Regions from separate parts of the Ammoniphilus sp. CFH 90114 genome, predicted to be linked through region 2. Evidence: predicted binding sites of a transcription regulator. Region 2 holds the regulator's gene; each other region holds the start of a gene.

Region 1 (4,259 bases), on a different contig from region 2:
CGCAAAGGGAAGAGGTTCGAATATAATAATCATGAGCGCTTGAGGGAAGCGATCGAGAAGAAGCTCTTCGCTGATCTTAAGGATGTCGTTAAGATTACCACTTCATCTAAAACACCAGATGAAAGCCAGTTGAAGAAGGTTAATGAGGTAACGAAGAGGTTGATTGATGACCATAGCTATTGCCCTCACTGTGCCAACGAGTTGTTAAGGTATGTAGGAAGCTTGCTGAATCGTTAGAGCTTTCGAACGGTAACGCCTAAGGAGGAATCGAATGAAAGAGCCTTTGTATATCGTATCCCAAGAAGATTGGTCACTACACCGCAAAGGCTATCAGGATCAGGTAAGGCATCAGGAAAAGGTAAAAGAAGCCATCAAGCAAAATCTCCCAGATCTCGTAAGTGAAGAGAGTATCATCATGTCTGATGGTAGAGATGTTGTAAAAATTCCGATACGTTCTCTTGATGAATACCGCTTCCGCTACAATCACAACAAGAATAAACAGGTTGGCCAAGGCAAAGGGGACTCTAAGGTGGGCGATGTTATCGCCCGCGATGGAGACCCAACACAGGGAGCCGGCAAAGGGCAAGGGGCTGGAGACCAGCCAGGTCAAGACTATTATGAAGCAGAGATTTCCGTTGAGGAATTGGAAGAGATGCTGTTCGCGGAAATGGAATTGCCCAATCTAAAACAAAAGGATCAGCAGAATATTACGGTTACCGATATTGAATTTAATGATATCCGAAAAAAAGGGCTTATGGGCAATATCGATAAGAAGCGAACGATCCTGGAAGCCATTAAGCGAAGTGCTATGACCGGTAAGGCGCAGCTTAAAGGAATTACAAATGATGATCTAAGGTTTAAGACATGGGATGAAGTGAAAAAACCAAGGTCCAATGCTTTAGTCATCGCGATGATGGACACAAGCGGAAGTATGGGGATTTTTGAAAAATATATAGCCCGAAGCTTCTTTTTCTGGATGACTCGCTTCCTCAGAACCAAGTATGAGAAAGTAGAAATTGTATTTATCGCCCATCACACCGAAGCGAAAGAGGTTACGGAGGAGGCCTTCTTCTCTAAAGGGGAAAGCGGGGGGACGATTTGCTCCTCTGCTTACCGGAAAGCCCTAGAAATCATCGATACAAGATATCCTCCTTCTCAGTACAATATTTATCCGTTCCATTTCTCTGACGGGGATAACCTAACTTCGGATAATGAGCGGTGTGTGAAGCTGGTAGGAGAATTAATGAAGAGGTCCAACATGTTTGGCTATGGAGAGGTCAATCAATACAATCGTCACTCGACCCTTATGTCTGCCTATAAGCATGTTAACGATCCCAAGTTTAAGTATTGTGTGATTAGAGAAAAGGGCGAAGTTTATAAAGCACTTAAGTCTTTCTTCCAGAAAAGAGAAGAAGCTGTTAAATAAGGATTAATGAAGGCATCTTGACTAACTCGGTAATAGGGTTAGTCTTTTGTTTATGATTTTGAACAACAAAAAAGAAGACATCAAAACATAAGTTTAGTTAAGATGTCTCAAATGTGAACTTTTTTGACTGAAATGCTTTTTGATTAGTGGGAACAGCACCTGTTCTTCTTCAAAGATGTGGGCTAATTGATTAATCAATACACATTGAATAGAATGTGCCCATTCCGTATCATGTTCATCGAATGAATCCATAGAATCCATAAGTACCATCAACTGCTTTCTGATCTGATTATGCTCGTCTATGATAAATCCAGAGATCTCCTGAGCATCAGAGTAATACATCTCTTTTAATAAAGGTAAAAGAATCTCCTCTTCTTGTTTAACATGCTCTTCCGTTAGTTTAAACAATTGAGAGATCAATTCTTTCATTACAGGACGAGTAGCGGTGAATATCAATTTCTGTGCTGTATTTGAGATTGATTTAAGCTCCTCATGCTGCCCAATCAGTAGACTTATACGGTCGGTTACAGTGTTCTCTATCATGGTTTATCCCTCCCCTACAATTATTGTAAATCGGGGAAGGCTGATTGGCTGTGAATAAGTTCACAGGGGGATTTATACTTCTAAGCAGGCATAAAGGGCATTTTCTATCACATATAGTATGGATAAGGACAGTTTTAAGCTATCGGTTTAAATAAGGTGAGGTGAAAAGATGACGCTAGAGGAAAAAAAACAACTCGAAAGAGCCATTGATGAAATTACCGAAATCGCAGTAGGATTTGGTTTGGACTTTTACCCTATGCGTTATGAGATATGCCCGGCGGATATTATATATACCTTTGGTGCGTATGGCATGCCGACCCGTTTCTCTCATTGGAGTTTTGGTAAATCCTTTCACAGGATGAAGCTTCAATATGATCTGGGATTAAGTAAAATCTATGAGTTGGTTATTAACTCGAATCCATGCTATGCCTTCCTATTGGAAGGGAACAGCCTGATTCAAAATAAGCTTATTGTTGCTCATGTTCTGGGACATTGTGATTTTTTTAAGAATAATATTCGTTTTTCGAATACCAATCGGGATATGGTTGAAAGTATGTCAGCCAGTGCTGAACGCATACGCCAATACGAAATTTTATATGGGAAGGAGGAAGTAGAGAGCTTTCTAGATGCTATATTAGCCGTTCAGGAGCATATTGATCCTGGATTGTTCGCCTCTAAACTTCGATGGAGCAACCAGGAGCCCCGGAAGGAGAAAAAGGGATTGGCGAAGAGTGGCCGCTATGATGACCTATGGGGACTCGACCCTGAAGAACAAGCAAAAAGAAAGGCGGCCGCTGAAAACGAAACCAATGAGACGAAGTTTCCGCCCGAGCCAGAAAAGGACCTCTTACTCTTTATTGAAGGCTACGCCCCTCATTTGAAGGACTGGCAGAAGGATATTCTGACCATCATGCGAAACGAGATGCTTTATTTCTGGCCGCAGCTTGAGACTAAAATCATGAATGAGGGTTGGGCTTCCTATTGGCATCAAAGAATACTCCGAGAAATGGAATTAACCGAATCAGAAACGGTCGAGTTTGCTAAATTGAACGCAGGCGTAGTTCAACCTTCCACGACAAGCATCAATCCATATTACTTGGGCTTAAAGATGTTTGAATATATAGAAAATAAGTGGGATAATCCGACGGAAGAAGAGCAACAAAAATTCGGACGAAAGATGGGGCAAGGACGCAAAAAAATGTTTGAAATTAGAGAACTTGATTCGGATATTTCCTTTATACGCAATTACTTAACAAAAGAACTTGTGGAAGAATTAGATATGTATGTGTTTGCCAAACAAGGCAACGACTGGACCATAACAGATAAGACCTGGGAGATCGTCCGCGACCAGTTAGTCACTTCACGTGTGAATGGAGGATTTCCTTATCTTACTGTAGAAAATGGAGATTACTTAAAGAATGGTGAGCTCTATATTAAACACCATTTTGAAGGGATGGAGCTCGATATTAAGTATGTGGAGAAAACCCTGCCATACGTTTATAAGCTATGGGGGAAAACGGTCCATCTGGAGTCTACTGTGGAGGAACGACAAGTCCTGTTTAGTCATGATGGCAAGAAAACTCACCGGAGATTTATGTAATGGTAAAAGGAGCTGGTTGACCCAGCTCCTTTTCTTCAGTTAAGATCATATTTATTTCCGTTTAGAGGGTGGATGTGCATGATTTATTGGGATTCTGAAAATAAACAGATTATGACAAGTCTTTGTCGATCCTGTCCTGACGATTATTTTGCGCCATATAGCCAAGATCTACAGCACGTCGGTTGCTGCAGCTATAGCCCTGTTTTTTCCTTGTATGAAATCTGGAAGATGGTGAAATCCGGGAAGCGTGAATTCTTTATCAAGCGCATCTATGAGAATGCGGATCGAACGCTAGCAGAATACGAGGTTGTTGTTCATGCTTATGTGCATAACAGCTATGAACATATTACCCGGGATCAGTTTCTTTCCAAGACAGAGCTTACGGATTGGAAGCTTAAGTTTTCGGTATGTCAATTTTTCGTCGAAGGTAAAGGGTGTGGTCTTGATCCTTATTTTAAAAATAGTGTCTGTCGTTCGTTTATATGTTCAGCCGTGGAGGAACAACTGGGCAATGAGGACCAAGATCATTTGAAGGAATGGGTGCGCCTCATTCGTTTAGAGAGTGAAACGTTTAATGAACATCACAAAAAGATCCTACATCGTAAAGCATGGAGTCTTGAACACCATATGCCACAGATATTAGATTACCTTCAAACCATTTAGGCTTCGCCTCGGTCATATAGGTATCTT
Region 2 (4,259 bases):
CACATTCCTTATGCGAAAGGTGACGGGGAAGGGAGGAAGATGAACATAGTGAGCAAAAAATGGTTAAGAAAGCAAATACTATCCAAGAGAAGTCAGATAGAGAGCAGTATAAGAAAGAAAAAGTCTGAGCAAATTGTTCGTCAAATATTAGATAACCAAAGCTATAAAGAAGCAAAAACTTTGTTTTCCTTTGTCCCTTTTGGGGATGAAGTGGATATTCGTGAGCTGTTATCGACGGCCTTGCAAGAGGGAAAAGAAGTCGTTATTCCGAAGACGTTTGTAGAAAAAAAAGAAATGGTTCCTTACCTGTTTAGGGGATGGGAAACCTTAGTTCCGGGAATCTATGGCATCTTAGAGCCTGACCCCGAAATATCACCGACAGCGAATCTAGAGAAAATAGATCTTATTATTATGCCAGGTGTAGCTTTTGACCATAATGGTGGAAGACTTGGGTATGGAGGGGGCTACTATGATCGTTTTTTGTCAAAGCTTCCTAAACTGCCAAGGATGATCGCACCTTGTTTTGTAGAACAAATCGTAGAATCCATTCCAATGGATGACCATGACTTCCGGATGGAAACCATTGTTACGGACGAGGGATGGATTGACTGTATAAATTCGTTTTAATTACGTTGTGAAATCATGTACAATATAGATGGACTCTTGTTACTGAACTGAGACTTATTTATCTTTCAACTAGGAGGATTTTCATGTCTGTATATAAAATTGGTGTTGTCACAGCGAGCAATTCGATTTATCGAGGAGAAAGAGAAAACGATAGCGTAGAAAAGCTAATTGAGTTGCTAAAGAAGCACTTAGATAGTGAGATACATATTCATCGCACTGTTCCCGATAGCATCGAGATGCTGAAGGAGACTATGATTGAGCTAACGGATAGAGAAAGAGTGGATTTACTTTTAACCGTTGGTGGAACGGGACTTAGTCCGGAGGATGTGACTCCTGAAGCTACAGAAGGGGTTATCGATCGCCATGTTCCAGGACTAGCGGAAGAGATGAGAAGGGCATCTCTTGCGAATTCTCGTCGTGCGATGCTCACTCGTGCGATTTCAGGTACACGAGGCAACACCCTAATTGTGAACTTTCCTGGCAACCCTAAGGGAGTGGAAGAGTGTTTTACAGCTATATGCGACCAGATTCCACATGCGATTAATATCATTCATGGGAATGTGGGGGTTGGATCTATTACAAGGGAGGAAAAGTGGTGAAATCTTCGTACTTGATAGAAGTGCCAGTTGAACAAGCTGTGGGAATGAGACTCGGTCATGACTTGACTCGTATTCTCCCAGGTGAGTTTAAAGGAAGAGCATTTAAGGCGGGGCATGAAATCACACCAGAAGATATACCTCTATTGTTAGACATCGGAAAAAGACATATTTATATCATGGACATACCTGTTGGCTACCTTCATGAGAATGAGGGAGCGGAAAGAATGGCGAAGGCACTAGCGGGGGGCGAAATCCTCTTAACAGAGCCAGTCGAAGGAAAAGTGACACTTAAATCCAAGATACATGGTTTGCTCAAGGTTCGAGCAGATATTGTTCACCAGGTCAATGAACTAGAAGGAATCTCTTTATCTACCTTAGTAGATAATCAAGTGGTCCAACCGGGTCAATCCTTGGCTGGTGTTCGGCCCATCCCATTGATTATTGAGGAAGGCAAGATTCTGGCAGTTGAACGATTAGCAGAACAATCTGCTCTCTCCGTGAAGCCCTTTAAGCCTATGAGGGTGGGGGTCGTAACAACGGGAAGTGAGGTTTATACCGGAAGAATTCAGGACAAGTTTGGTCCTGTCATCCGGGCGAAGCTTAAGGCTTTCGGCTCTGAAGTAATAGAGCAAAGACTTGCGAATGATGATGCCGAGCAGATTCAGAATGAGATAAGGTACTTTATCGATAAAAAGGTTGACTTGATCCTCGTGACTGGAGGAATGTCGGTGGATCCTGACGATCGTACACCTGGCGCAATCAAAGGGGTAGGAGCTGAAGTGGTCCGCTACGGAACCCCTATGCTTCCAGGCTCTATGCTGCTGATGGCCTATTACGGGGATATTCCGATCATGGGACTACCAGGATGCGTAATGCATGATCCGCATACTTCCTTTGATGTGTTCTTGCCTAGAATTCTTGCGGGAGAGAAGATCACAGCCAAAGATATTACCTCCATGGGCTACGGAGGATTTCATTCGTGTTAGTAAATTGACGATGAGGAGGTGAGCTCATGGAACAAGCTATACCTAAAGTAACAGCGAAGAGACTTCCCATATATTTTCGATATCTTCACGGGCTTTCCTCATTGGGTATTACTAGGGTTTCTTCAGCAGAGCTCAGCCGGTCGCTGAATATTGATCCAGCAACAATACGTCGAGATCTTTCCTATTTAGGAGCGTTAGGGAGAAAAGGTTATGGGTATGATGTAGAGTATTTAATTCAATTTCTAAGAGAGTTCTTGAAGCAGGATGAAACAACCCATGTTATCCTCGTGGGAGTGGGAAATTTAGGTACCGCTCTCCTTCAGTATGACTTCTTAAAAAATAACGCGATGATAGTTGCCGCGTTTGATAATGATCCATCGAAGGTTGGACAAAAGATAAATGGAATCCCGATTTATCCTTTGAATGATTTTGTAAGTGTAGTGGAAGAGGAGGATGCATTAGTTGCTATCCTTACCGTGCCGGTACATGCAGCGCAAGATGTTACGGATCAACTTGTGAAATCTGGAATTAAGGGAATCCTAAATTTTACCCCGACTAGATTGCAAGTACCCGAGGATATAAAAATTCATTATATCGATCTTAGCGTTGAGTTGCAGTCGCTTGTCTACTTTTTGAAAAAAAATGAACCGGTGGTCGTAGAAGAAAATGAATGATAAAGAAATGTCAATGGTGGATCACCTATCTGAGCTAAGAAAAAGGCTTATTTGGGTTATTTCCTTTTTTATCTTGTTTATGATCATAGGTTTTGTCGTAGCACCAACCCTTGTAGAACATTTAAAGAATGATCCAGCTGCGTCTAACATTTCGTGGCATGTATTTGGGTTCTCGGATGCTCTGCGGATCTATATGCAAGTGGCCTTTATCATTGCTGTTATACTGACGTTGCCTGTTATTTTATTTCATGTGTGGCGATTTATGTCTCCAGGACTTACCCAAGTGGAGCAGAGGGCCTTGCTGATTTATATTCCTTTTGCCATTATCTTACTGCTGTTGGGCTTAAGCTTCGGCTATTATATCTTACTTCCTATGATTATTGGGTTTATGTCCAACTTCACGTTTGCTTTGGGGGCAGAAGAAACCTACGGGCTAACGCAATATTTCCAGTTCATGTTTAACTTAATTCTTCCTGTCAGCTTGCTTTTTGAACTCCCAGTCGTCATTTTGTTTTTGACCACGATTCGGGTGGTCAACCCGATGATTCTTAAGAAGTTCCGCAAGTATTCTATATTGATCTTTGTCACCATCGCAGCTTTAGTTACCCCACCAGACTTTATATCCAATATTCTTGTCTCCATCCCGCTCATTGCGCTTTATGAGATTAGTATCTGGCTATCCGGATTCGTCTATCGCAAACAGAAGGAAAGAGACAAGGAATGGGAAGAAGAATTTGCGATTATTAAAACAGACGATTAAGAGGAGAGTGATCTCCTCTTTTTTGTGATGGATTGGGTTGCGTCCCTTCAGGATTCACTAAAATCGATAAAATACTCTCCACATATGACCCTTGGTATGCTTAGCCTCACCTTGGGACAAAATGGAAAGGGTAAATCTGTAGTTCATACATATATTTACAAATTTTTAATAAAAAAAGTGATTTAGGGGCTTGCAAAGTTGGGGAAAAATGACTATTATAATAAATGTGTTAGCACTCAAGTTGAATGAGTGCTAATAAAACGCAAATGTCCTTAAGGAGGGTGTTTCACAGTGTTAAGACCATTAGGTGATCGCGTGGTTATCGAAGCAATTGCTAAGGAAGAGACAACAGCAAGTGGGATCGTTCTACCAGACACAGCAAAGGAAAAGCCTCAAGAGGGCCGCGTTGTAGCTGTAGGTTCTGGACGTATTGAGAACGGAGAGCGCGTTGCCCTTGAAGTGAAAGAAGGCGACAAAGTTATCTTCTCTAAGTACGCTGGTACTGAAGTGAAATTCGGTGACAAAGAATTGTTGATCATGCGTGAAAGCGACATTCTTGCTATCTTACAATAATTGAGTTCATTGGGACTATAAGGTCCAACTGGACTCGTCC
Region 3 (4,259 bases), on a different contig from region 2:
AGAAGGATGTGCCTATTTTGGTGCATCCTTCTTTTTTTGCTTGTTTGGGGACACGTTCAAGTTAAGCGGATAAACTTCCGTTATTTCCAAAAGTGGCGCAGAAAAAGGGAAAATAGGTGGAGGATAACAACTTTATCCTCCTATTTGCCGGTGATCTACCCAGCACCCGGATCCTCCCAGAATCAAAAAAAATAAGCGGAGTAACCTCCGCTTATTCTCATCAAATCTATTACTCCATGTAAGCCCACTTCAGGTCAAGACTTCCAAGACCGTCCATGTAAACATCCTTCAAGTTGTCAGCCTTCATGTAGTTGTAAGTGTAGAAGTAGATTGGCATGAATGGCATTTCGTCCATAAGGATCTTCTCAGCCTTTTTGAAGTTTTCCATACGGGCATTGTTATCGTTCATAGCGTAAGTGTCGTTAATTAACTTCGTGAATTCTGGGTTTGTCCAATACGTGCGGTTGTTACCTTCAACTGCAACGAAAAGCTCAAGGAAGTTAACAGGATCGTTGATATCCCCTAACCAAGCTCCACGGGACATCATGTATTGGCCAGCTTTTTCTTCTTCTAATTGTACTTTTCTTTCTTTATTTACTAGAGTAACCTCAACGCCTAGGTTAGCCCTCCATTGATCTTGGATGGCTTGAGCAAGTTTCGTGTTCAGCTCTTGAGTGTTGTAAAGAAGTTCAATAGGAGGAAGGCTGTCTTTACCAAGTTCCTTCAATCCTTCTTCTAATAGCTTCTTCGCTTCTTCTACGTTGTTGTCTTGGAATAGACCTTTTTCATTCTCAGGAATCATAGTTGGAGGAACCCAAGCCATAGCAGGCATTTGTCCACCTTGTGCTACGTTTTCTACTAAGCTCTGACGGTCAATTGCATAAGAGAATGCTTTACGAATTTTTGCGTTCGTGAATGGCTCTTTTGTTGTGTTAAAACGGTAGAGGTAAGTACCAGCGATTGGTTGGCTAGTTACTTTACCTTCTTGTAATAGAGGTACTAGAGCATCTGGTGGAATCTCAGAAAGAGGGGATCCTGCCCAGTCCAATTCTCCTGCTTCAAACATGCTTACTTCTGTATTTTGATCTTCAATGACCATCAACTTAACGGTGTCACCTTTAACAGATGCAGCATCCCAATAGGTGTCACTCTTCTTAAGTACTAGTTCAGATCCATGAGCCCATTCAGCTAGCTTGTAAGGACCATTACCAACGTGTGTGTTTGCTTCCGCATGCCAATTTGTATTTCCTTCATTAACAGCCTTGTTCATTGGGTAGAAAACAGAGAAAGCAGTAAATTCTAAGAAGTAAGGAGTTGGGTTGTTTAAGGTTACTTGAAGAGTCTTTTCGTCAAGAGCCTTCACACCAACATCGTCAAGGGATGCTTCACCCTTCTTTGCAGCTTCAGCATTCTCGATCAAGTATAGTAAGTTAGCATAAGGAGCTTCATTGGTAGGAGTTAGAATCCACTTCCAAGCATATTCAAAATCGTGGGCCGTGACAGCTTCACCATTGCTCCATTTATGATCGCGGATGGTAAAAGTATAAGTCTTAAGATCTTCGGAGATTTCTACCTTCTCAGCTGCTGCTTCATGAGGCTTTCCATCCATTCCGATTCTCATTAAACCTTCCATAGTCGCACGAATAACGGTGATGGATTGTGTATCTGTGGCGATACCAGGGTGTAGGGAAGGCGGTTCCGTCTGAATATTCATACGGATAACGCTTTCTTTCTTTTCCGCTGCCTTCTCTTCGGTTTTGCCATCGTTAGGACTTGGAGTAGTCTCTTGGTTGGAGCTACAGCCAGTGATAGCTAAACTAGCGATCATCGCCGTGCTGAGTACGCCGGTGAATAATTTCTTCATCTACTATTACCCCCATTTATTTATTTAAGATGCTAGAGACCTGCAAATCTACTATATCATTACTTTGGTAAACTTTGAAGTACATATTTTCTGTTGGTATAATTTTTTGAGTTTTCTTGTATGTGCTAAATGCTAAAGAAAAGTTATCATGCAAATTAGATTTTGTGATATATTTTATAGGGTCAAAAGGAATTATTTATTGGAGGTGCTATCATTTATGAAGAAATTGACTTATCTTTTACTGGCCGCTCTGGTGGCTGTCTCCTTGACAGCTTGTGGTGGAGGACAGGAAACCAGTGGGGGAGCAAAGGTGAAAGGAACGCAAACCGTTGCGGCTGAAGGAGTAGATACAACGGAGCAGCAACCGCTAGTTGTAGATAAAGAAGCAAAGACGGTCAAAGTGTTCGCTAAACTTAATGGTAAATATACGGTTGAGCCTACTCGTCATGGTCTTAACTTCCATGAGGGAAAATATGGTGGTCAGGCATTATTTACTTCTTATGCTAACCAAGCTAACTTCCACGATGCTTTAATGGCCATCGGAGCGGAAGCAGGCAATAACTTGACCCCGGATACGGCAGGTCAGACTATTGAAGGCTCTGTTCTGGATGTAACCATCTCTTGGGAGGGAGCACCTAAGGAGTATAAGATGACAGAGCTGGTATTAGATTCTACGGGGAAGCCAATTGAGTACAAGTTTGGTGGGAATCATGCTCGCTCTATTGATGCCTTTACAGGTTGTCTAGCTTGCTTTGACAGCTGCCCAGTGGGGATTACAAGCAATCATCACCAACACCAAGGTGCTTTTGCGGACAAAGAAGTTGAATTTATAGGGAACAAGGATGTATTACCTGCAGATGGAACACCAGTCATCGTAACTTTTAAATTACTCTAATTTTTTTACTTGTTGGGCATAAACATGCGTTTATGCCCTTTAACCAAATAGGAGGTGATGATCGACATGTCAATCGCACCCACCAATCGAACTTTTCAATTCATTTTTGGTATCTTAAATGCCGGCTTTTTCTCGTTCATATTTAGCTTAAGCTTGGCTAATGCATTAGTAAAATGGACGTGGCTTGATATGAGAGCCAACCTAGGAGCCATGGTTCCCGTATTTGTTGGAATAGCGATCATCCTATTTCTCCTGAATCAATTTTTTGTTTTAGACCATTGGCTTATTTGGGAGAAGCGATATGTTCATGCTAGTATCTTGGTAGGCGGTCCTCTAACCCTATTGATTGTCCAGTCCTTTCAATGGGATCGGCTGCTTATCGTACCAGCCTACGTTCTCCGGCAGGGAATCTATATGCCTCATCTTTCTCTTAGCCAAATGAATTCAGCAATTTTAGTGATATTTATCGTTGGGCTGTTAAGCCACTTGTTTTACCAAAAACAGTTGGAAGAAGGGAGAAAAATCATGACGAAAGCACAACGTAATTCAATCTTTGCTGTTGTTGGTATAAGCTTTGTCTTTGTATTGCTTTACTTTGTTCAGCCAGGAATAAGGTATTTTATTAATGATGCTTCTGCTATGCTTGCAGCCGCTGATATTGAGGCCTTTCGTGACTATCTCTTATCCTTTGGTTATTTTGCACCAATCGTTTCTGCGTTGCTTATGATCTTTCAGGCGGTCCTAGCTCCTTTACCCGCGTTCGTGATTACCTTCGCAAATGGGATGCTGTTCGGAGCCTTCTGGGGCGGTCTGCTTTCTTGGAGCAGCGCGATGCTTGGTGCGGCTTTATGCTTTTTCATTGCACGTTCTTTAGGAAGACCCGCTGTCGAGAAGTTAGTGAGTAAATCCGCAATTGAGATGACAGATAAATTTTTTCAGCAGTACGGTAAACAATCAATTCTCGTATCAAGGTTGCTGCCCTTTATTTCATTTGATGTGGTAAGCTATGCTGCAGGGTTAACTTCCATGAGATTCTGGGGATTCTGGATTGCAACAGGGATTGGTCAGGCTCCAGCCACCATTCTTTATTCTTACTTAGGTCAGACCGCTTCAGGGTCAGTGAAAATTCTTTTCTGGATCTTCATTGTCACGATCTGTCTAGCGGTGATCATTTCAGCATGGAAAAAGAAATCCAGTCTGGCAAAACAAATTTCTGCTTAAATATAAAGGTGGCTTACTATGAAAACTTATGATCTCATCGTCCTTGGTGGAGGGGCGGGAGGATTGGTTACAGCTGCCGGAGCAGCTAGCTTTGGTGCTAAGGTTGCTCTTATTCAAGACGGACCGTTAGGGGGAGATTGTCTATGGACGGGATGTATCCCCAGTAAATCGTTTCTTCATGCAGCGAAGACAGTTTATGTAGCACGACAATCCAATATTTTTGGGATGGACGTTTCTGGGGCAGTCGATTTCTCGCGCGTAAAGGAGTTCGTCAAAGAC

Evidence for each region. The regulator Rex, encoded in region 2, represses fermentation and respiration genes when NADH is low (regulators of the CRP and FNR family bind a similar motif). The targets are predictions, from matches to a motif close to TTGTGAAATATTTCACAA.
Region 1: the regulator Rex is predicted to act here: its motif matches at 2,018-2,035, upstream of EIZ39_RS18995 (hemerythrin domain-containing protein).
Region 3: the regulator Rex is predicted to act here: its motif matches at 2,027-2,044, upstream of EIZ39_RS06185 (YdjY domain-containing protein).

Annotation. Positions count from the first base shown of each region.
Region 1 is NZ_SDLI01000009.1:85,110-89,368, reverse strand. It holds gene EIZ39_RS19005 (PrkA family serine protein kinase) at 1-237, shown strand, start outside; gene yhbH (sporulation protein YhbH) at 272-1,426, shown strand; gene EIZ39_RS18995 (hemerythrin domain-containing protein) at 1,520-1,969, opposite strand; gene EIZ39_RS18990 (SpoVR family protein) at 2,139-3,569, shown strand; gene EIZ39_RS18985 (hypothetical protein) at 3,648-4,232, shown strand; gene EIZ39_RS18980 (YheC/YheD family endospore coat-associated protein) at 4,229-4,259, opposite strand, start outside.
Region 2 is NZ_SDLI01000008.1:35,759-40,017, reverse strand. It holds gene EIZ39_RS17540 (5-formyltetrahydrofolate cyclo-ligase) at 49-627, shown strand; gene EIZ39_RS17535 (MogA/MoaB family molybdenum cofactor biosynthesis protein) at 711-1,226, shown strand; gene EIZ39_RS17530 (molybdopterin-binding protein) at 1,220-2,212, shown strand; gene EIZ39_RS17525 (redox-sensing transcriptional repressor Rex) at 2,239-2,886, shown strand; gene tatC (twin-arginine translocase subunit TatC) at 2,879-3,646, shown strand; gene groES (co-chaperone GroES) at 3,938-4,219, shown strand.
Region 3 is NZ_SDLI01000002.1:310,813-315,071, forward strand. It holds gene EIZ39_RS06180 (peptide ABC transporter substrate-binding protein) at 230-1,864, opposite strand; gene EIZ39_RS06185 (YdjY domain-containing protein) at 2,082-2,759, shown strand; gene EIZ39_RS27245 (TVP38/TMEM64 family protein) at 2,826-3,980, shown strand; gene EIZ39_RS06195 (dihydrolipoyl dehydrogenase family protein) at 3,999-4,259, shown strand, end outside.